Hymenobacter swuensis DY53: one gene and its partner. The protein of the gene in region 2 interacts with the protein of the main gene of each other region in a pairwise test. Links are inferred from orthologs where the notes say so. Each region holds a gene or a part of one and is shown on either strand. Other genes may lie near its edges.

Evidence for each region.
Region 1: the proteins of gyrB (region 2) and gyrA interact in binary tests that used the Escherichia coli proteins (3 or more experiments, as listed by UniProt). The link is inferred for Hymenobacter swuensis DY53 from one-to-one orthologs.

The regions. Positions count from the first base shown.
Region 1 is NZ_CP007145.1:2,488,013-2,498,745, forward strand. The notes cover bases 7,038-10,184. They hold gyrA (DNA gyrase subunit A), read right to left. Parts: upstream 9,831-10,184; coding sequence 7,245-9,830; downstream 7,038-7,244. Other genes in these bases: HSW_RS12010 (tetratricopeptide repeat protein), read right to left, coding at 7,038-7,158; HSW_RS12020 (hypothetical protein), read right to left, coding at 9,958-10,184. Outside these bases: HSW_RS11990 (GDP-mannose 4,6-dehydratase), read right to left, coding at 1-850; HSW_RS11995 (glycerophosphodiester phosphodiesterase), read left to right, coding at 1,011-1,922; HSW_RS12000 (ArnT family glycosyltransferase), read left to right, coding at 2,002-3,678; HSW_RS12005 (hypothetical protein), read right to left, coding at 3,848-4,915; more of HSW_RS12010, read right to left, coding at 6,016-7,037; more of HSW_RS12020, read right to left, coding at 10,185-10,200; HSW_RS12025 (HD domain-containing protein), read right to left, coding at 10,217-10,733. UniProt on the Escherichia coli protein: A type II topoisomerase that negatively supercoils closed circular double-stranded (ds) DNA in an ATP-dependent manner to maintain chromosomes in an underwound state.
Region 2 is NZ_CP007145.1:2,945,750-2,956,210, forward strand. The notes cover bases 5,161-8,035. They hold gyrB (DNA topoisomerase (ATP-hydrolyzing) subunit B), read right to left. Parts: upstream 7,652-8,035; coding sequence 5,669-7,651; downstream 5,161-5,668. Other genes in these bases: ppk1 (polyphosphate kinase 1), read right to left, coding at 5,161-5,359; HSW_RS14100 (T9SS type A sorting domain-containing protein), read right to left, coding at 7,810-8,035. Also shown: HSW_RS14080 (hypothetical protein), read left to right, coding at 1-1,861; HSW_RS14085 (Ppx/GppA phosphatase family protein), read left to right, coding at 1,988-2,992; more of ppk1, read right to left, coding at 3,065-5,160; more of HSW_RS14100, read right to left, coding at 8,036-9,144; HSW_RS14120 (VWA domain-containing protein), read left to right, coding at 9,919-10,461. UniProt on the Escherichia coli protein: DNA gyrase negatively supercoils closed circular double-stranded DNA in an ATP-dependent manner to maintain chromosomes in an underwound state.

The DNA of each region.
Region 1 (10,733 bases), 460 kb from region 2 along the record:
CGCCGGCCTGCATGGGTCGGAACTCCAGCTGCGGCTCCACGCCCACGGCTTCGCCCACGGCCCGGATCAGCTCCAGCAGGGGCACGGGGCGGTTGTTGCCCAGGTTGAGGGTGTCGTATACGCCCGTGTGCCCGAGCAGATAGTCCACGCCCCGGGCAATGCCGTCCACAGTGTCCAGCACGAAGGTGTAGTCACGGGCCGTGGTGCCGTCGCCGAAAACCGGAATGGGCTGTCCGGTCTGTAGCAGCCGCACGAACTTATGGATGGCCAGGTCGGGACGCTGGCGGGGGCCGTACACGGTAAAGAACCGGGCATTGAGCACATCCAGGCCGTGCAGGTGATGGTAGGTGTAAGTGAGCTGCTCTCCGCTGAGCTTGGAGGCGGCGTAGGGCGAAATGCAGGTCGATAGCAAGTTCATATCCTCCCGGAAGGGCTGCTCACGGGTATTGCCGTACACCGACGAGGAGGAGGCAAAAAACAGCTTTTGAATATCGCGCTGCCGCATCCATTCCAGCAGGTGGGTGGTCCCGAGGACGTTGTTTTCCAGGTAGGCCACGGGCTGCTGCACCGAGGGCCCCACGCCAGCCTTGGCGGCCAGGTGCACCACCACGTCAATCGGGTCGGCGGGCAGGGCGTCTACCAGCGCGTCGAGGCCGTGGCGCAGGTCGGCTTCGTGGAAGCTAAAGCGGGCATGAGCCAGGCAGCCGGCCAGGTTTTGCTGCTTGCGGGAGCGGTCATAAAACGGGTCGAAATTATCGAGCCCAACCACGCGGTGCCCGTCGCGGAGCAGGCGCTCGGCCAGATGCGAGCCAATGAAGCCCGCGCAGCCCGTTACCAGAATGGAAGCCATGCGTAAAAGAGGCAGGGGAAGGAGGAGAGAACAGGCCCTGAAAGCCCGGGGCGCAAATGTAACCGGAATTACCCGACCCCGGTTATTCTGCGTATAAGCCGTACGTAGCGGCTGCAACGGGTGTTTTGCCGCCGCCCTACTTCTGTCTCTTTTGTTGACTATGACAAGTGTTACGCCCCTGCTTACCTGGCCCGTGGTGCTGGCCGTGAGTGGGCTGAGCTGGCAGGCGGCCCCGGCCGTTTCTGCTCATCCGGCCGATGCCCCGCCCGCAGAGCAGGCCCAGCGGCGGCCTTTGGTTATCGGGCATGCCGGTTCCGGGTTCTTTCATCCGTTGTTTAACCCGTTGCCACCCAGCAGCCTCCGCAGCATCAACCGGGCGCTGCGCCACGGGGCCGATGGGGTAGAAGTGGATATTCGCCTGAGTCAGGACAGCATTCCGGTGCTCTACCACGATAATTCTCTCAGCTCCATGACCGATGGCACGGGCTGCGTGAGTCAGACCCCGGCCGCCACGCTCACCACGCTGCACTACCGGGGGGGCTGGCCGTATGACTGGTTTCAGCACGAAAAGCTGCTGACGTTTGAAACCTTGCTGAAGACCTTCGCTAAGCAGTCGGGATTCCCTTATCTGCACCTGGATCTGCACGAGGATGATGACTGCAACGGCAACGACCCGGCCCGTAGCCAGGCCCTGGCGCGCCGGCTGCGCGACTTGCTGCTGCAGTACCGGGTGCCGCCCGGGCGGGTCCTGATTCTGACTAACCGGGCCAGTACCCTGGTGTATCTGCGCCAGATACTGCCGTCCGTACCGTTGGGTCTGGAAATGGGCGCTGATTTCGTGGCGGGCGTGGCCACGCTCCGTAGCCTGCCCACTGTGCAGATGGCCGTGCTGCACAAAAATGATCTGACGCCTGAACGAGCTGCACAGGTGCACGCGCTGGGTAAGGAGGTGGTCGTATTCGGTGGGCGTTCAGCCAAAGCCGTCAGCCGGGTCGTAGCGGCCGGCACGGATGCGTATGAAGTCGATAATGTGCGGCGGTTGCAGGCCGCGTTGCGACGACAGGATGATTAAACGCGTATACTGACGTTTTCAGACCTGGGCCACATCAAGCCTGGTATATTTCTACGCAGTTGTCACAAGTAGCTTTTTCATGGATGTACAGCAAGTGAGCCGTTCCCGTTGGGGGCGGCTTCTGACGATTTTGGGGGTATGTGGGGTGAGCTTTTTTCTGCACGGCAGCGCGCCGGCCGTAAGCCTGATGGAGTCGCGCAACTTTGTGGCGGCCCGCGAAATGGTAGCGGGCGGCTCCTGGCTGATTCCCACTATGAATGGGGAGCTTCGGCTGGCCAAGCCGCCACTACCTACATGGGCCGTAGCGGCAGTGCAGCAGCTGACTGGCCCCACTGAAGACCTGGGTCTGCTGCGCTGGCCGGCGGCGTTGGCGGCTACGCTGCTGGTGCTCTTCTTCTGGGGCCTGGTGCGGGAGCTGACGCGCACTGCCCCCGGTGAGGCGGTCAACCCCGGCCGCACGGCCTGGCTATCCGCCCTGGTGCTGGCCAGTAGCCTTTTGGTGGTTACCACGGGGCGGGAAGGGCAGTGGGATATTTTTGCCAACAGCCTTATGGTGGGCGGACTGTGGTTGCTGGTGCGGGGCTGGCAACGCCCCCGGCACGGGTGGGTGAGTCTGTTTGGAGCCGGCCTGCTGATTGGGCTATCCATCCTTAGCAAGGGCCCGGTTCCCTTATATGGTCTATTGCTACCGTTTCTGCTGGCCTATCTGGTGCGGCAGCCGCAGCACCGCCAACTGGTGGCTCGGCAGGGGTGGAGTACGGCGGTAGCGGCCGTGGTAGCTTTGGTGGTAGGCGGTAGCTGGCCAGTTTACATCTGGTTGGAAGTAGCCCCCACTGCCCTGCGCGTCGCGCGTATCGAAACGGCCTCCTGGGGTAACCGGCACGTGCAGCCGGTGTGGTATTACTGGTCGTTCTTTGCTTTTACCGGTCTGTGGGCACTGGTTGCATTGGCGGCTTTGGTAAAGCCCTACGCGCAGCGCCGGGCCGAGCAGTATATTCCTTACGTGGTGGCCCTGACCTGGCTGGTCGCTGGCCTGATACTGCTGAGTCTGGTGCCGGAGAAGAAAGAGCGGTATATGCTGCCCCTGATGCCGCCGCTGGCCCTGTTGGTAACCGGCCTGCTGCGGTACTGGGAAAGTACCCCCCGGTTTGAGTGGCGGCGGCCGGATCTGGCGTTGGTACGTGGGTGGGGGGCGTTGCTGGCGTTGGTATGCGTGGCTCTGCCGGTTGCCATGGCCGTGCTGGGCCTACCGGGTTTTGGCGTTGGCTCGACCCAGTTTACAGCGGCTGTAGTGCTGTTTGGAGGGCTGGCCATCTGGATTAGCTGGCAGGGCGTCCGTCTGGCCCGGCCCGTTGTGGTAATGGCCGGCACGCTTACCGTGATGGGAAGTCTGTTGGCGCTGCTGATGCCGGTGTATCCGGTGTGGGAGGGACGGCGCGATACGCGGGGGTTGTCGCATGTGCAGGATATGCGTCGGTTGCCGGCAGTAGCGGGGGTAGCAAGCTGGCGTAGTCTGGATACGTTGCACGTCAAGCAGGTGTGGGGGGCCGGCCGGGCCGTACCGGTCTGGCATCCCACGCTCGATTCGCTGGCACAGCTTCAGCAGCCGGTGGTTGTGCTTTCCGGTTCTCTGGTCGGTTCCCGACTCCCAACCGGCTGGTCCCGGTTTGTGCACGCGCAGGTGGTGGATAGCTTTTATCTGGGTCGGGGCCGGGAGTCAGGCCGCTGGCTTGTTTCCCGGATAGATCCTATATAGTTGTAGCAGACCTTTTTGATAAAACGTTGATATAAGGAACTCTGTGCAGAAGTTAGGTTAACATAAATTAGAAACAAACCTTTGAGTCGAACCAAATGCATAGTTGCAATTACATGAAAACAACAAAAAGGGGAGCGGCTCAAAGCCGCTCCCCTTTTTGTTGTTTTACTCAGACAGATAAACGACGCCGAATCTGTTTAAGGAAAGCCTCCACGATATCCAGGTCGTCAATGTCCTGAACTGTCAAGTGCGTATCCAGGCCAGGCCCCTGAATGCGTACTGTATAGCTCAGACCGGTTTCGGTTGTGGCAGTGCTCTGAATAGCAGTAGGTGTACTTATGGGTTCAGGCAGGTTAGCAGTCGGTACCGGTGGTACGGAAGGTTGTGTAGCTGAGGGAAGAGGATCAGGTTGGCTAATAGACGGTACAAAGACAGCTTCTGGTCCTCTATACATACCAGCTTCTTCCTCCGGGAGAGGAAAATCGTCCTCTAGGTCATCCGTGTCCAAGCCAAACAGGTTCGATACGGCATCATGCGTACGCGCTGGGGCCGCCACGGAAGGTACATAGGAGGCCGGAGAGGATATACTGGTAGCTACGGCTCCGTGGGTAGATTGCGTAGGGCGTATAGACAGAGCAGGAGAAGTCCCTGCTGGTGCGCCAGTACCTGTGGTAGTGGCTGCTGACGTACCGGCAGGGCGGAACAGGTTCATGGGCATCTCGGAGCTGGCGAGTTCCTTACGGGGAGCTTGCTGGGCGGCCAGAGCGTCAACGTCGGCCATTACGTTGTTCTCATCCAGAATTCCGGCCATACGGGCACCATCGATGAATGCTTTCGAAACACTCTGGGCGTTTATTTCCTCTACGCCGAACTCCCGGATCAGCATCACATCAAACATGTGTACCGGCAATTCCCGGTTGCGAAACTTACGGCAGATCTGGTTAAACAGGGGAGGATGCAGGAAGGCTTCACGATGATATACTCGTTCTTCCTGTTTGTCATACGCGTGCTTGATTCGACGGAACAGGTTTGTAGTCGTGAGTAGCTCTCGTTTGCTGGTTAGCAAGCCGAATTTGACGGCTGAACCAATAATGGCTTTAAAGGAGCCACTAACTTTCCGATTCAGCTTACGGGCAGTTGTTTCGATGGCACACTTTCCACCAGTGTCATCAACTACTTCAGCAACTTCCCAGGCGCCTAGATAAGAGGTACGCGGGTAGTCTATGGTCTTTGGCATATCGGTAAATAGCTAAGAGGATGAAAGGAAGAAAGTAAAAGTAGAAATATAGGAGGTAAATATAAACAGTACATAGTATAATTAAGTAGTACAAAGTATATAAAAGTTTAACCATTTAATACTTTTTGTACTTTTTATTACTTTTATTTAATAACACAACTTATAACTCTTACTACTCTATCTAATTACTATTACCTTCTAACATAAGGCGGCCCCGGGGGGAAGCTGCTGTTCTTTTGAGCTGTGTGGGCATTCTGTTCGCTTTTATGACCTTATCAGGGTAGATACCACTGGTGAAGCCTCAGTAATACGACGTGGCCACACACGAGATTAACACTGCCTTAAAAAGGCTCATACTCAACGTAAATGAATAACTCTGTAAACTCTCATGCGAAATCGAAACGTAACAAGCACAATAAAGCAGGAGGGAAGCAGACTTACCCAATAGGATATCACCGCAACAAAGAGACAAAGCCACATCCATTCAATTTCGCCAATTACCCAATCAGCGAGGAGCAACTCTGTGAAACTGCCAGCTCAGCAGATACTGGTTATTAGAGTGTGGTAAGGCAACTGCTCGCACCATAGCTTCCGCCACAACATTGGTGTCGTAGGATTTGTCCGCCAGATAACCCCATTGATGAACCGCCACCCGCTGTGCCCGGCTTGCCGAATTCGCGTTCAGTCTGTTCGTGGCCCAGCATGGCGCAAAACTAAGCCCGACGGGCTAAACTCACCGGTAAGCATTTATAGACTTTATAAAAGCAGGTGCAACTCAGCATTCCAGCGGGTCATGTATTATCACACACATTCGGCAGAAGCCAAGAAACCTCAAGACAGCGGGGCTCTGCAGTAGACGGGTACTACCACATAAGCCCTGACTTCTTATCACCAAGGAAAACAACCGGCAGAAGACCCCGCTAACTTCACACTACTATCTTATATCACAACATGAATGCACCACAGCTACCGTAAAACGATTATATCTTTTTGTCTTATAATTTATATTATGTTAAGTAATATTTTAAAAATATAGTCCGGCAACATGCCGGACTATATTTTTATCCTCCCCCGCTATTAAGGCCGGGGAAATACTTCTTCTATTTCTTCTGTGCATCCAACTTAGCAGCCATCCGCTCCGAGTCGGCTGTGCGGCCTACCCGCAGGTACGCTTTCTGCAGGGAAGAAATAACAGCCCGATCATCTGGCTGCGTCTGCAGAGCTTTTTCAAAGTATGGTAGTGACTCCTGGAAATACTTCTTGCCATCAGCTTCAAACTTCTTGCCTGACTTCTGGTACTCAGCTAAGCTCATTTTGCTGGCTTTGGTATACAGGTCAGCCGCTTTGTTATAGTTGTATACACCCAGGTTGAAGTTTGCATCAAAGTTGGCAGGATCCACTTCTACCGCTTTCTTATACGCTTCCAATGCCTTGGCGGGCTGCTTATCCTGGTCGTATACGGAACCTAGCACCGCGTACAGGTTGGAGTTGGTGGGGTCAGCGGCAATGGCTTTTTCAATTTTGCCAATAGCTTCCTTGCCACGACCGGCGCTCAGTTCCATGTTCAGGTCTTCCAGCATGAAGCCTTTGTTAGTTGGAAAAGCAACCAGCGCGTCCTGCACAACTTTGCGGGCGGCAGCATCGTCTTTCTCCTGCCGGGCAATCTGCAACATACGGCCGTACATCTGGGGCGTCTTGTAACCAATTCCCTGGAGCTTGCCATACATTTCCTTCGCCCCGCCAAAGTCCTGGTTTGCTTCAGCCGCGTAAGCAGCATACAAATACGCCGTCGTATCCTGCGGACGAATCTGCTGGGCCATCCGATACGAGTCGATGGCCTTGGCGAAATCCTTGCCGTTGTAGCTTTCTACCCCGGAATTCAGCGCCAGACCATATAGGCCATCGAGTTTGGCAGTAGCCATTTTGCCGTACTCACTGTCTTTACCTTCCAGGCTGACGGCTTTGGAATACGACTCAAAAGCCGTTTTGGTGGCTTCCGTAGCGGGCATCGTCTTACCATAAATCGGACTGGCTACGATACCTTCGTAGACTTCGCCACGGGTATACCAGGTTTTGGCTTTACCCTGGGTTTTCTCATTGGTGATGGCCTTGTCAATTTCAGCGCGGGCCTTATCAAGGGTGCCTTGCTTCTGAAACAGAATGGCGTTGGTAACGGCCGAGTTCTGGGCCGACACGGTGTGTAGCGCGGCGGCAGCTACCAGGGTCAAGATGATCTTCTTCATGGGAGTTTTGCTGAAGAATTTACAGGTAAAGGAAAGGAATTGCAACGCAAACGGCAGAACGCCCAAGGGAGTTCTGCCGTTGCAAGTTAATTAGCGCTGATGGATTCAGGATCGGTCAGGTCCGTGAGGTCCGTATCCGGGAGGCTGACTGGCCCTTCCTCGTCCGGACTGCCGTTCAGCGTTACAGCCTCGGTCCCATCGGTTTCCAGTTCGATTTCCTTTTCCTCGGCTGCCACCTTGGCAACGGAGGAAATTTCGTCGCCGGAACTGATTTTCAGCAGCCGTACGCCCTGGGTGGCCCGCCCGATGCTGCGTAGCTCACTCATGCGCAAACGGATGGTAATGCCCGATTTGTTGATGATCATCAGATCATCGGTGTCGTTTACCGTTTTGATGGTCACCAGCTGGCCGGTTTTATCGGTTAGCTTCATGGCGCGCACGCCTTTGCCACCACGGTTGGTGATGCGGTATTCCTCCAGCGGACTACGCTTGCCGTAGCCGTTTTCCGAAACTACCAGCAGTTCATCCTGGCTATCCTTATCGAGACATACCATGCCTACTACCCGGTCATCGGCCATTTCTTCCGAGAGCGTGATACCACGTACCCCGGCAGCAGTGCGGCCCATGGAGCGTACTTTCTCGTCGGGGAAACGCACGGCCCGGCCAGAGCGCAACGCCAGCACGACTTCCGAGTTGCCGTTGAGCAGCTGCACGTCGAGCAGCCGGTCGCCTTCGTTGATGGTAATGGCGTTGATACCGGCAGTACGGGGGCGCGAATAGGCCTCCAGCGGGGTTTTCTTCACGGTGCCCTGCTCGGTGCAGAACATCAGGAAGGTATTGTCGAGGTAATCCGGGTCGCGCAGACCGCGCACGTTCAATACGGAACGCACCGAATCTTCGCGGGGAATCTCAATCAGGTTCTGAATGGGCCGGCCCTTGGTGTTCTTGCCACCCTCGGGCACTTCGTACACTTTCAGCCAGAATACGCGGCCAGCTTCGGTGAAGAACAGTAGGTACTCGTGGGTAGTGGCCACAAACAGGTGCTCCGTAAAGTCATCCTGCTTGGAAGCCGCCCCACGGGCCCCTACTCCTCCCCGACCCTGCGCCCGGTACTCATCCAGCGCCGTGCGCTTGATGTAGCCTTCGCGCGAGATGGTAATCACCATGCTTTCATCGGCAATCATATCCTCCATCGAGAAGTCGCCACCGGCGTACTCGATGCTGGTACGACGGGCGTCGCCGTAACGGTCCTTAATGTCGATAAGCTCCTGGCGGATGATATCCCGCTGCATCTCGTCCGAGGCCAGCACGGCCTTCAGGTGGTCAATGAGAGCCATCAGGTCGTTGAACTCCTGCATGAGCTTGTCACGCTCCAGGCCGGTGAGGCGCTGCAGGCGCATATCCAGAATGGCCCGGGCCTGCACTTCGCTCAGCGAGAACCGCTCAATGAGCTGAGCCCGCGCCACGTCCCCGTCGCGGGAGCCCCGGATCAGCTTAATTACCTCGTCGAGGTGGTCCAGCGCAATAAGCAGACCTTCCAGGATGTGGGCGCGCTTCTGGGCTTCGGCCAGCTCGTAGCGGGTCCGGCGCACGACTACATCGGCCCGGTGATCTACGAAATGGTGAATCAGGTCCTTGAGGTTAAGCGTCATCGGGCGGCCTTTTACCAGGGCCACGTTGTTGACGCCGAACGAGCTTTGCAGCTGGGTGTACTTATACAGGTTATTAAGTACCACCGTGGGCATTGCGTCCCGCTTCAGGTCGTACACAATACGCATCCCGTCGCGGTCCGATTCGTCGCGCAGGTCGGCAATACCCTCAATTTTCTTCTCGTTGATCAACGCGGCCGTCTTTTCAATCATCGAAGCCTTGTTCACCATATAGGGAATTTCGGTCACGATAATCTGCTCCTTGCCCGATGGCAAGACTTCAAAGTGCGCCTTGGCCCGCATCACTACCCGGCCCCGGCCCGTCTCAAAGGCCTGCTTCACGCCCTCGTAGCCGTAGATGATACCGCCCGTGGGAAAGTCGGGAGCCGTTACGTGCTCCATCAGCTCGGCAATGGTGATATCGGAGTTGGCCAGGTAGGCAATGATGCCGTCTACCACCTCCGTGAGGTTATGCGGGGCCATATTGGTGGCCATACCCACGGCAATACCGGTGGTACCGTTTACCAGCAGGTTCGGGAACTTAGCCGGCAGCACCGACGGCTCCTCCAGGGAGTCATCGAAGTTGGGCTGGAAATCTACCGTATCCTTGTCCAAGTCGCCCAGCAGCTCGTCGGAGAGGCGCTTGAGGCGGGCCTCGGTGTAGCGCATAGCGGCCGGCGAGTCACCGTCGATGCTGCCGAAGTTTCCCTGACCATCCACCAGCGGATAGCGCAGACTCCACTCCTGGGCCATGCGCACCATGGTGTCATATACCGAGGAGTCACCGTGGGGATGGTACTTACCGAGCACTTCCCCCACGATACGGGCGCTCTTCTTATAGGACTTGTTGTAGGAAACGCCCAGGTCCGACATGCCATAGAGCACGCGGCGGTGTACGGGCTTAAGGCCGTCACGCACATCGGGCAGTGCCCGGGAGATGATAACCGACATCGAATAGTCGATGTAGGCCCCACGCATCTCGTCTTCAATGTTTATCGGAATGATCTTTTCGCCTTCCGCCATAGGGAGAATGTAGTCGGCCGGAAAGCCCCTGAAAGAGGAGCTTCACAGCCCGTGAGAGTGAACTTCGTTAAGCCTGCAAGATAGGCAGAAAAACCCGTTTTACCTAGCTCAAAGCCCGATTCAGGGCCTATTTAAGGGTCTTGCTACGGTCGTTGGAATGCTTCCCCTTTTCCTGCTTATGCACCTTGATTTTTTCCCCGATGGCCGGGTTCTGCTTCTTGAACCAGGGCTGCCCACGATACTTGGTACCGTTGTGCAGATGCACCTTACGGGTGTGGCAGGCTTCCATCGGACAGGTACGGCACGAAGCGGCCAGCAGCAACACAACCAAAGGGGCCAGCCAGCGGGCAAAAGAGGGAGAAAAACGCATGGGGTAAAGATAGGAATTAGGATTGGGCCACATCCTGGCTGTCCCACTCGCGCAGGAACTGCGTCAGAAACTGTTCCATAAAGGCGTGGCGCTCCTCGGCCACGCGGCGGGCGGCGGGTGTATTAAGCCGCTCGCGCAGGTGCAGCAGCTTCTCGTAGAAGTGGTTGATAGTGGGCGCTACATTCCGCTTGTAGCTTTCAAACGACTCATGCACCACGGGCGGCACCGTGGGGTCGTGCAGGGGGCGGCCCTTGTGGCCGCCGTACGCAAAGGCTCGGGCTACCCCAATGGCCCCAATGGCATCGAGCCGGTCGGCATCCTGCACCAATTCCCCTTCCACCGTACTCATGGGCGTGGCCACTCCCAGGCCCTTAAAGCTGATTTCGCGAATGACGGCCTCTACCCGCTGGATAACTGGCTCCGCTACATGCTGGCTTTCCAGCCACCGGCGGGCAGCCCGGGGACCGGCTTCTTCGTCACCGTCATGAAATTTCCAGTCGGCCACGTCGTGCAGCAGGGCGGCCAGTTCCGTT
Region 2 (10,461 bases):
CAAACCCATTCCGCGCGACCGGGACCAGTCGTTTACGCTCTGGAACGGCACCCTCTCCTACTTGGCTAACCGCGAATGGGCTGTGCCCAGCATTGAGGACTTCCAGGCTGAGTTCGGCGACATGAAAAGCCTGAACTGGCCGGCCCGCCACCTCGACCGGTTTCTGCTGCAGAGCCTGAGCCGGGAGCAGTGGCAGCAGGTAGCCCGCTACCTGCAGGAGCGCCTCACCCCTGCCGCCATCGACGAGGCCACCGCCACGCTGCCCACCGAGCTGAAGCCATTGTCGGGCGACGAGCTGAACCGCAAGCTGAAGGCCCGCATCAAGGAGCTGCCCAAGGCCCTGGACGAGTACTACCTGCTGCTGGCCAAGCGCGTGGACGTAGTAGGCTCCAACAAAGCCGAGGTGTTCCGGGTAGACCGCCAGGCCGACGGCCGGGTGCGGGTGCAGCTGTTCGATAAAGCCAAGGACGGCGACGAGCCCAACGGCCCGGCCCTGTTCGACCGCACGTTCTCGCCCAGGGAAACCCAGGAAGTCTGCCTTTACGGCCTCGATGGCAAGGACGTGTTCACGGTAACCGGCACGGCCAAGAAAAGCGTGCTGGTGCGCATCATCGGGGGCGACGGTAAGGACCGAATTACGGACGACTCGCGGGCCGGGGGCCTGCGCACCCTCACCAAGGTGTACGACGTGCCCGATACCGACCTGAAGCTGGGCCCTGAGTCGGACAACCGGACATCTACCCGCCCCGACGTGAATCAGTACGACCGGGAGCAGTTCGAATTCAACTCCTACAAGCCCCGGGCTACCGTCATCGTGAATGCCAACGACGGCATTGGGGTGGGTGCGGGCGTGGATTTCATGCGCCAGGGTTTCCGCAAGCCGGGCTTCAAGAACCTGTACTCGTTTGACGTGCGCGGCTCCAGCGGCGGCAACTTTCAGGTGTCGCTGGCCTCGCGGCACCGCTACGCGTTCGGCAAGTGGGACGTGGGTGCCCGCACCGAGTACGGCAACTTCTTCCCGTTCTACAACTTCTTCGGCCTGGGCAATAATACTACCAAAGACCAGGACCTGTACGACGACAAATTCTACAAAGCCCGCTACAAAGGCTTCACGCTGGGGGCTTTTACGGAACGCGTGTTCTGGCAGCGCAGCCTGTTCCGCATCGGGCCGGCGTATGAGCAGTACACCTCCAGCTACGCCCGGGCCAGCTACCTGGGCCAGCTGGAAAGCGGCGGCATTCCGGTGCCCGAGGGCCAGGTGCCCAACACCGACTTTCAGCGCCTGATTGGGTTAAATGCCCTGCTCGACGTGGATCTGCGCGACCGGCAGAGCTTTGCCCGACGCGGGGTGCGTCTGCGGGCCCAGCACGATACGTATCATCAGCTCAACGGCAACAAGGGCAACTTCGGCCTCACCCAAGGCTTTGCTGAGTACTACGGCACGGCCCGCCTGGGCATTCCGGTAACGCTGGTGGTGAAGGGCGGCGGGGCCAAAAACTACGGCAACGACGACGACATTCCGTTCTACAAATTCGCCAACCTGGGCCTGCGTGAGGGTCTGCGCGGCTACTACCGCACCCGCTTCACCGGCGACGCCAGCCTGTACCTGAACACCGAGCTGCGCCTGGCCCTGGGCCGCGTGCAGACGTCGTTCCTGCCTTTTTCCTACGGCGTGTTCGGCTTCTACGACCGGGGCCGGGTGTACTACAAGGGCTCCTCGCCGGGCGGCTGGCACGAGGGCTACGGGGCCGGCTTCTACATCGCGCCCGTATCCGACCAGCTGGCCCTGTCGGTGTCGTACCAGAAGTCGGTGGAAAACGGACTGATTCAGTTCGGCCTGGGCTTCCGGATTGACAATTAAACCTTCTTCAACGACTTGCGGCGGGTCGCTTTTCTGGAAGCGGCTCGCCGTTTTGTGTTTTTCGCGCCCTAGCTGGCTTGAAAGGCTATATTTGCGCCAGCTTCTTTTCTCCTCACGTTTTTCTGCATGGAATATCCGCTTCTGAAACTGGCTGCCATCGACATTGGATCCAACGCGGTGCGCTGCCAGATTTCGGCGGTCCTGCACTACGGCGACCGGTACCGACTCAAGCGGGTGGAGTACGTGCGCTACCCGCTACGCCTGGGCGAGGACGTGTTTGCCACCGGGCAGATTTCGGAAAAGAAACAGGCCAAATTCATCAAGTTTCTGCACGCGTTGAAGCTATTGATGGAAGTACATGACGTGGCCCCGAACCACTACCTGATCTGCGCCACGTCGGCCATGCGCACGGCCCAGAACGGACCGGCGGTAGCCGCCCGCATTCAGCAGGAGTTGGGCATGACGGTGCAGGTGATTGATGGGCAGGACGAGGCTTCCTACATCAACCGCGTGATTGAAAACCTCCTCGAAGACAAAAAGCACTACCTGCATATCGATGTGGGGGGCGGCAGCACCGAGTTCAACATCTACCACAACCGCCGCAAGGTGGCCTCGCAGTCGTTTGAAGTGGGCAGCATCCGGCGTATGCAGCAGGAAGAAGCCGGCCTGAGCACCGAGGCCATGCGCGAAACCTGGCAGCGCATGGAGGAATGGGTGAGCGAAAATGCCCGCCGCTACCACGTTTCCCGCGCCATTGGGACCGGCGGCAACATCAACAAGCTCTATAGCATGGCCCAGACGGCCCCCGACAAGGCCGCCGAAAAAGCTATTACCCGCAAGCGTATTGCCACTACCCTCGACCAGCTTACCAGCATGACGATGGAGGAGCGTGTAAACGTAGCCCTGCTCAACCCCGACCGTGCCGACGTCATCGTGCCGGCCGGCCACATCTACCTCTCGGCCATGGAATGGGCCAACGTGCACCAGATGCTCGTACCCGACGTAGGCCTGAAAGACGGTATGCTCCAGGCCCTGTTCCAGGACCACTTCGATGAATTCCGGGCCGCCGACGACCACAAGCCCGGCTGCCCCAAACCTGCCGTGCAAAGCCGGCCTACGGAAGTGGAATAGAAAAGAAAAAAACACAGAAAAGCCAACGTTCTGCTCAGAGCGTTGGCTTTTCGCTTATTGCGTTACTTAAGTTTACGCCAGATCCGCTTCGGTTTCGGGGTTATGCTCAGCCGCTTCGATGGCCGTACTTTCCAGGTCGGGTTCCGGCTCTTGGGCATTAGGCTCATCGTCGACGGGTACAGAGGGCGCGGCCTCAATGACGTCGGTGGAAGCCCCTTCGCGGATGGCGGCACAGGACAGCCACTCATCATATAAGGCCGTTTCGCCCACCAGCGTGAAGTTTTTGCGGTAGAACTCCTTATGCACGTTGAAAACCGGCTCCTCGGGGGCCGGATGGCGGTGCACGTAGGCACCATCCTCACGCATGACGTAGGTATTCTGGTTGTCGCGCAGGTTGAAGTAAAGGATGTTGATGGCCTCGCGCTTGAGCTGCGGATTCACAATCAGGAACAGGGCCTCAATGCGCCTATCGAAGCTGCGCACCATCAGGTCGGCGGAGCCGGCGTACATTTTGGGGTTGCCGGCCTGGTGGAAGTAGAATAACCGGGAGTGCTCCAGATAGTCGCCCACAATGCTGCGCACCTCGATGTTCTCGCTCAGCCCCACCCGGCCCGGCCGCAGGCAGCAGATGCCCCGCACAATGAAGCGGATGGGCACGCCGGCCTTGCTGGCCTTGTAGAACTCGTCAATCATCTCCTTGTCTTCCAAGGAATTCATCTTCATGACGATGCCACTGGGCAGGCCCTTCTTGGCATTGCGCACCTCTTCCCGGATCAGGGAAATCAGCTGCTGACGCATGTCCTTGGGGGCCGTAATCAGGTACTCGTAGTCGTCGGGCTGCGAGTGGCCGGTAATCACGTTGAAGAATTCCGACACGTCGTGGCCGTACACGTCGTTGGTAGTGAGCATACTCACGTCGGTGTAGATGCGCGAGGTCTGCTCGTTGTAGTTGCCCGAGCCGATGTGCACGTAGCGCGTCACCTTTTCGCCTTCCTTGCGGATGATCATCATCATCTTGGTGTGCGTCTTGTACTTGCTCACCCCATAGATGACGAAGCAGCCGGCTTTTTCCAGCTTGGCCCCTTCCCGGATGTTGCGCTCCTCATCGAAGCGCGCCTTCACCTCAAACAGCACCGATACGTGCTTGCCATTTTCGGCCGCCTTCAGGAGCGCCGCCGTCACGCGCGAATCCTCGGCCAGACGGTAAATTGTTTGCTTGATTCCCAGCACGTGCGGGTCCTCGGCAGCCTGTTCCAGCAGCCGTACCATCGGGTCGATGTTATTGTACGGGTGATGCAGCAGCACGTCGTGGTGCTTTAGGTACTCAAAGAGGTTGTCGTCGGCTCCTTCAGGCAGACTCAGCGGGGCCACTGGGGCCGGCTGCTTGGCCCCCTTGCCCCGGAAGTTGGGGTGCTTGAGAATTTGAAGCAGGCCTTTTAAGTCGATTATCGAATTGATAACGAACACGTTGCCATTGTCAATATTCCACCGGTCCTTCAACACCTGCATCAGCAGGGCGGAAGCGTTAGGCTCCACTTCCAAGCGCACTACGCGTCCCTTCTTGCGGGTTTTCAGCCCAAGTTGGATTTCCTTGATGAAATCCACGTCGATATCATCCGACTCTTCCAGCGTGAAGTCGCCGTTGCGGGTGATGCGGAACATATCCGCCGACACGATTTCCACGTTGCGGAACAGCTTGGGCAGGTTTACGCGCACGATTTCCTCAATGGGCACGAACATCACCTTATCCTTGCGGGTGAGCTCAAAGAAGCGCGATAGGTTCTGCGGAATCTGCACGAACGTGAGGCGCTCCTGGCCCCGCTCCGCCTCAGCGTCCAGCCCGCCCCCAGCCCGCGTAACCACCCCAAAGATGAGCATCTGATTCATCATCAGCGGGAAGCCGTGGTAGGAGTCATACACCATCGGCGTGAGCAGCGGGAAGATGGTGTTTTTGAAGTATCCATCGGCCTTTTTCAGCTCCAGCTCCGTCAGCTCGCTCATTTTTAGAACGTTGAAGCCATTCTTCTCAAATAGCGGCTTCAAATCGTTGAGGTAGGTCAACGACTGGTCATTCACAAAGCGGTGTGCAAAATCGAGCAGCTTGCGCCGGAAAGGCATTTCGCGCAGCCCCGAATAGTCGATGCGCTCCTTGCCATAGTCGAGGTAATTATAGAGCGAGCCCACCCGAATCATAAAGAATTCATCGAGGTTGCTGCTGGTAATGGCCATGAACCGGAGCCGGTCGAACAGCGAGCGGCTGGCATCCCGGGCTTGGTCGAGCACGCGGTAGTTGAACCGCAGCCAGCTCAGGTCGCGGCTGATGTATTTGCTTTTCCGAATGAGGTCGGCGGATTTGAAGAGTTTCATAGGAGTAGCGCAGGAAATCCCACTTACGAGGAATGGGGGCCGCCGGTAGCAGTCGGCAGGCAAGTTAACGGCTTGCAACGGTTCAGGCAGAACCCAACCCGAAAAGAAAACGCTGAAGCTGGGGAAAACGACATAAGCTGACGCATTGCGGGGCGAGGTTTGCGCCGTTCCGTGGCAGTCGTTCAAGGTCAACAACGACGAGACGTAAATACGCGTCTCTACCCTGGTTCAAACTAAAAACGCCGCCCTGAACAGGGCGGCGTTTTTAGTCTGGCAAATCGTCTACAAAATCCGATGAATCCCTGAGCCTTAGACGTCCAGCTTGGCGTACTTGGCGTTTTTCTCGATAAAGTCGCGGCGTGGCGCTACTTCGTCGCCCATCAGCATGGAGAACAGGTGGTCAGCCTCGGCAGCCGAATCAACGGTAACCTGTTTCAGGGAGCGGGTCGTTGGCTGCATAGTGGTGCTCCAGAGCTGCTCGGCGTTCATCTCACCCAAGCCCTTGTAGCGCTGCACGTTCACCGTTTCGGGCTTACCCCGGCCGAGGTCTTCCTGGGCTTGGGAGCGTTCCTCCTCGGTCCAGCAATACCTCTCCTCCTTACCCCGTTTTACGAGGTAGAGCGGCGGCAGGGCAATGTAGATGTAGCCCCGATCCACCAGCTCCCGCATGTAGCGGAAGAAGAAGGTCAGAATTAGCGTGCGGATGTGCGAGCCGTCGATGTCGGCGTCGGTCATGATGATGACCTTATGGTAGCGCAGCTTGGCAATGTTGAGGGCCCGGGCATCGGCTTCCGCCCCCGTTTCCGCGTCGGCGGGCATCCCAAAGGTGACACCCAGCGCCGTAATCATGTTCCGGATTTCCTCGTTTTCCAGAATACGGTGCTCCTGGGCCTTCTCCACGTTCAGGATTTTACCCCGCAGCGGCAGAATGGCCTGGAAGGCCCGGTTACGGCCCTGCTTGGCAGTGCCACCGGCCGAGTCACCTTCTACCAGGTAGATTTCGCAGATTTCGGGGTCCGATTCGGAGCAGTCGGCCAGCTTGCCAGGCAGGGAGTTGGAGCCCAGCACGGTTTTGCGCTGCACCATCTCGCGGGCCTTCTTGGCAGCAATACGGGCTTTGGCGGCCAGAATCACCTTGTCGATGATAACGCGGGCTTCCTTGGGGTTTTCCTCCAGGTACTGGTTCAGAATTTCGCCCACTACGGTGTTCACCGCGCCGTTTACCTCGGAGTTGCCCAGCTTGCCTTTGGTCTGACCCTCAAACTTGGGCTCGGCCACTTTCACCGAAATAACGGCCGTGAGGCCCTCGCGGAAGTCGTCGCCCTGGATTTCCACCTTGGCTTTGGCCACTTCGCCCGATTTCTCGGCGTAGGCTTTCAGCACGCGCGTGATGGCCGCCCGGAAGCCCGAGACGTGCGTACCGCCCTCGTGGGTGTTAATGTTGTTGACGTAGGAGTAGATGTGCTCCTGGAACGAGTCGTTGTACTGGAAGGCTACTTCCACCGGAATACCGCGCTCCGTGGCCACGTACACCGGCTTGTGCATCAGCACCGTGCGGCTGCTATCGAGGTACTGCACGTATTCGGCCACCCCACCCTGGGAGTAGAACTCGCTCTGCTGAGGCTCACCGCCGTCTTCGGGCGTACGCAGGTCGGTGAGGACGATGCGGATGCCCCGGTTTAGGTACGACAGCTCCCGCAGACGCGTGGCAATGCGCTCGTAGGAGTAGATGAGCGTTTCGTCGAAGATAGTAGCGTCGGGCTGGAACCGCACCAGCGTGCCGCGCTCCGTGGTGTCGCCCACCTTGCGCACATCGTACTGGGGCACGCCAATCACGTACTCCTGCTCGTAGATGTGGCCGTCGCGCTTTACCGTAACGTGAGTGTGGGTGCTGAGCGCATTTACGCAGCTGACGCCCACGCCATGCAGGCCGCCGGAGGTTTTGTAGCTGTTCTTATCGAATTTGCCGCCGGCGTGGAGCACGGTCAGGGCAATTTCCAGGGCCGATTTGCCGAACTTCTGGTTGATGCCGACGGGAATACCGCGGCCGTTATCCTGCACCGATACGGCGTTGCCAGGGTGGATAGTTACTTCAATCCGGTCGCACTGGCCGGCCAGGGCTTCATCAATGGAGTTATCGACTACCTCCCACACCAAGTGGTGCAACCCTTTCGCGCCGGTGTCGCCGATGTACATGGAGGGCCGCTTGCGCACCGCTTCGAGCCCTTCGAGCACCTGAATACTATCCGCGGAGTAGTCCGAGGTTCCGATTATCTCTTGTGTTTCACTCATGTGAGGCAGTTAATTCAACCTGAATTAGGTATCGACAAAGATACCGAAAAAATCCGGTTTTTACCAGTCACAGGGCCGATTCGGGGCTTCTGCACGGACTCAAAAAAGCCGTTGCTCCGCACCCGGAACAACGGCCTTGCATGGGCTACATTAGTATCTTACAATACCTGGGCCCGCAGGCGGCTTACCCCCGCCAACGACTCCAGCTTTATGTGATATACTCCCGCCTTCTGCTGACTCAGATCCAGCGTAGCTTCCGTAGCCCGGCTGGCCTCCAGGGTGCGCTGCTGTAGCTGCCGGCCCAGCGCATCAGCAACGGTAAGCACAATAGTTCCGGTATGCGTAGCCGTGGGCCACTGTACCCGGAAGAAACCATCAGTACTGGGATTGGGGGTCACACTGGCCCCCAGCACCACTGTAGCGGCGCGGGTAGGCAGCACGGTGCTGGTAAGTTTATTTACGCCCGCTCCGGCCCCGGTACTGGCATTCACGGCACCACTCCATACTGCCGTTGGGCCGGCCGCATCCACAAACAGGTGGTTGATATTGTTTTCGATGCTGGTCCAGGTCTGGCCGTTGTCGCGGCTGTACGAGGAGCCGGAGTCGCCATTGCCCAGATTAATTCCTACGGACAGGTAATTGCCGGTCCCAGGCACGTTATCAAGTCCCCAACCCCGCAGTGGGCCAGTATAGGTGGTGCGCCGCCACGTGATACCGCCATCGGCAGTGCGGTAAAGCTCGTGGTTGGTAGCGTTGGCATCGGCAATAACAGCCAAGCCATTCTGCTCATCCCGGAAGGCAATGTTTTCGATGGGCTCAGAAGCCACGCCCCGCGCTACGGTCCAGGTTACGCCCTTGTCCGTAGAATGGAAGATATCCCCTTCGTCATTCGGAAACCAGATAGAATTACCTACCGCTGCCGGCGGGAAAAAGGTACCATACTCGTCGGGAGTACCAACAGGTACGTTAAGGGACCGGGTCCAGGTAGTACCTCCGTTGGCAGTATAGTAGATTTCCGGACCGCCGCCATTGGTTCCGTCCGGGTCGCCCATCACCATGCCTTCGTTGGCATTGAAGAAGTATATGGTATTAGGGTAACTATCGGCTGAAAACGCATTGGTGCCTTGCCGCACCCAGGTTGAGCCGCCATCCGACGTTTTGAGAATACGCCCCCCGGTATCGTTCAGAGTGACTACCCACGCCGTGGTTGCACTTACTGCCGACAAACTCTGCACGGTTTCCGTAGCGGTGTTTACTCCTGAAACCGTTAGCACTGTCCAGTTTTGCCCCCCGTTGAACGTGCGGGCGACTTGGTTAGCGGCATCCTGGGTGAATAGCCCGCTGGATAGCGCCCAGGCAGTATTGGCATCTACTGCATCGGTATACAGCGGCAGCAAATCCTGGGCAAAGGAGAAGGGCTGTTGCACCCATTGAGCCTGAGCGGCAGTAGCCAGCAATAGCCCACCGGCCAGAAGGAGTACAGTTTTTTTCATCGGGTAAAGAGGGAGAAGGAAATGGAAGAACGGGATTACACGCCTGCACTACTACTCGTCAAGTTGCTCTCTAGTTTACAAAAAAAGCCCGACTGCCTTAGCAACCGAACTCTTGTGTCAAAAACTACAACTACCCTGGTAGTCTATTCAAACTACGACCAAGGTTTCAACCAGTAACAAAAAAGCCACCCAGCAATCAAGCTAAGTGGCTTATTATCAGCGTGGCCCCGATGTGATTCGAACACATGACCGGCTGCTTAGAAGGCAGCTGCTCTATCCAGCTGAGCTACGGGGTCAACTAACACAAAAGCCGTCCACCCGAGGTGGGTAAACGGCTTTTGCTTAAACGTCGGGGTGGCAGGATTCGAACCTGCGGCCTCCTGCTCCCAAAGCAGGCGCGATACCGGGCTACGCTACACCCCGAATGGGCAATTAAAAATTAAGAATTAAAAATTAGCCGGTGGTCAACATTGCTGTGACGCACTGTTTAATTTTTAATTCTCAATTTTTAATCTAAAAATATGCGGAGAGGGGGGGATTCGAACCCCCGGTAACCTTTAGAGCTACGGCAGTTTAGCAAACTACTGGTTTCAGCCACTCACCCACCTCTCCGTGTGGAACTCCTTTCCGGTTGAAAGGTGTGCAAATATACGAGCAGAATGGACATACAAACCCTTTTCGAAAAAAATATCTTCCATCTTGCCACTCTAAACGGCCTTTTCGGGGCATTGACCTGGGACCACCGCCGCCGCTTTTACCTACCTTTTACACTGGTTGCATTTTGAACATGAAGGGGTTACCATCGTGCTGAACTGGGCTTACCGGCCAGGCTGGCCCGAAGGGCTGGCGGCCATATTTTTTTTTCTATTGTACCTCGGCTACCTGTTTCGGACGCGCCGGCTGGCAGCACCGCTGGGGCAGCGCGGCTGGCGGCTGGGCTGGAAGCTGGGGTTGCGGCTCCTGTATTTCGGGCTGCTGGCGGTGGCATTATTGGGGCCGGCCTATGGCGTGACCCAGAATCCGGTACGAACGTCCGGCAAAGACGTATGGCTGCTGGTGGACCTGTCGCGCTCCATGGATGCCCCCGATGTAGTGCCCTCCCGCCTGCAAAAGGTAAAAGCCGAGTTGGCCACCCTTACTAGCCGCTTCCCCGCCGACCGGTTAGGGCTCATCGTATTTTCGGGCGAAGCATATGTGCAGTGCCCCCTCACCTATGACCAGGCGGCCCTGCAACTCTTCATCAGCACGCTGCAAACAACCCTGGTACCGCCGGGCAGCACCAACCTGGTGCCCCCATTGGAGCTGCTGCTGACCCGA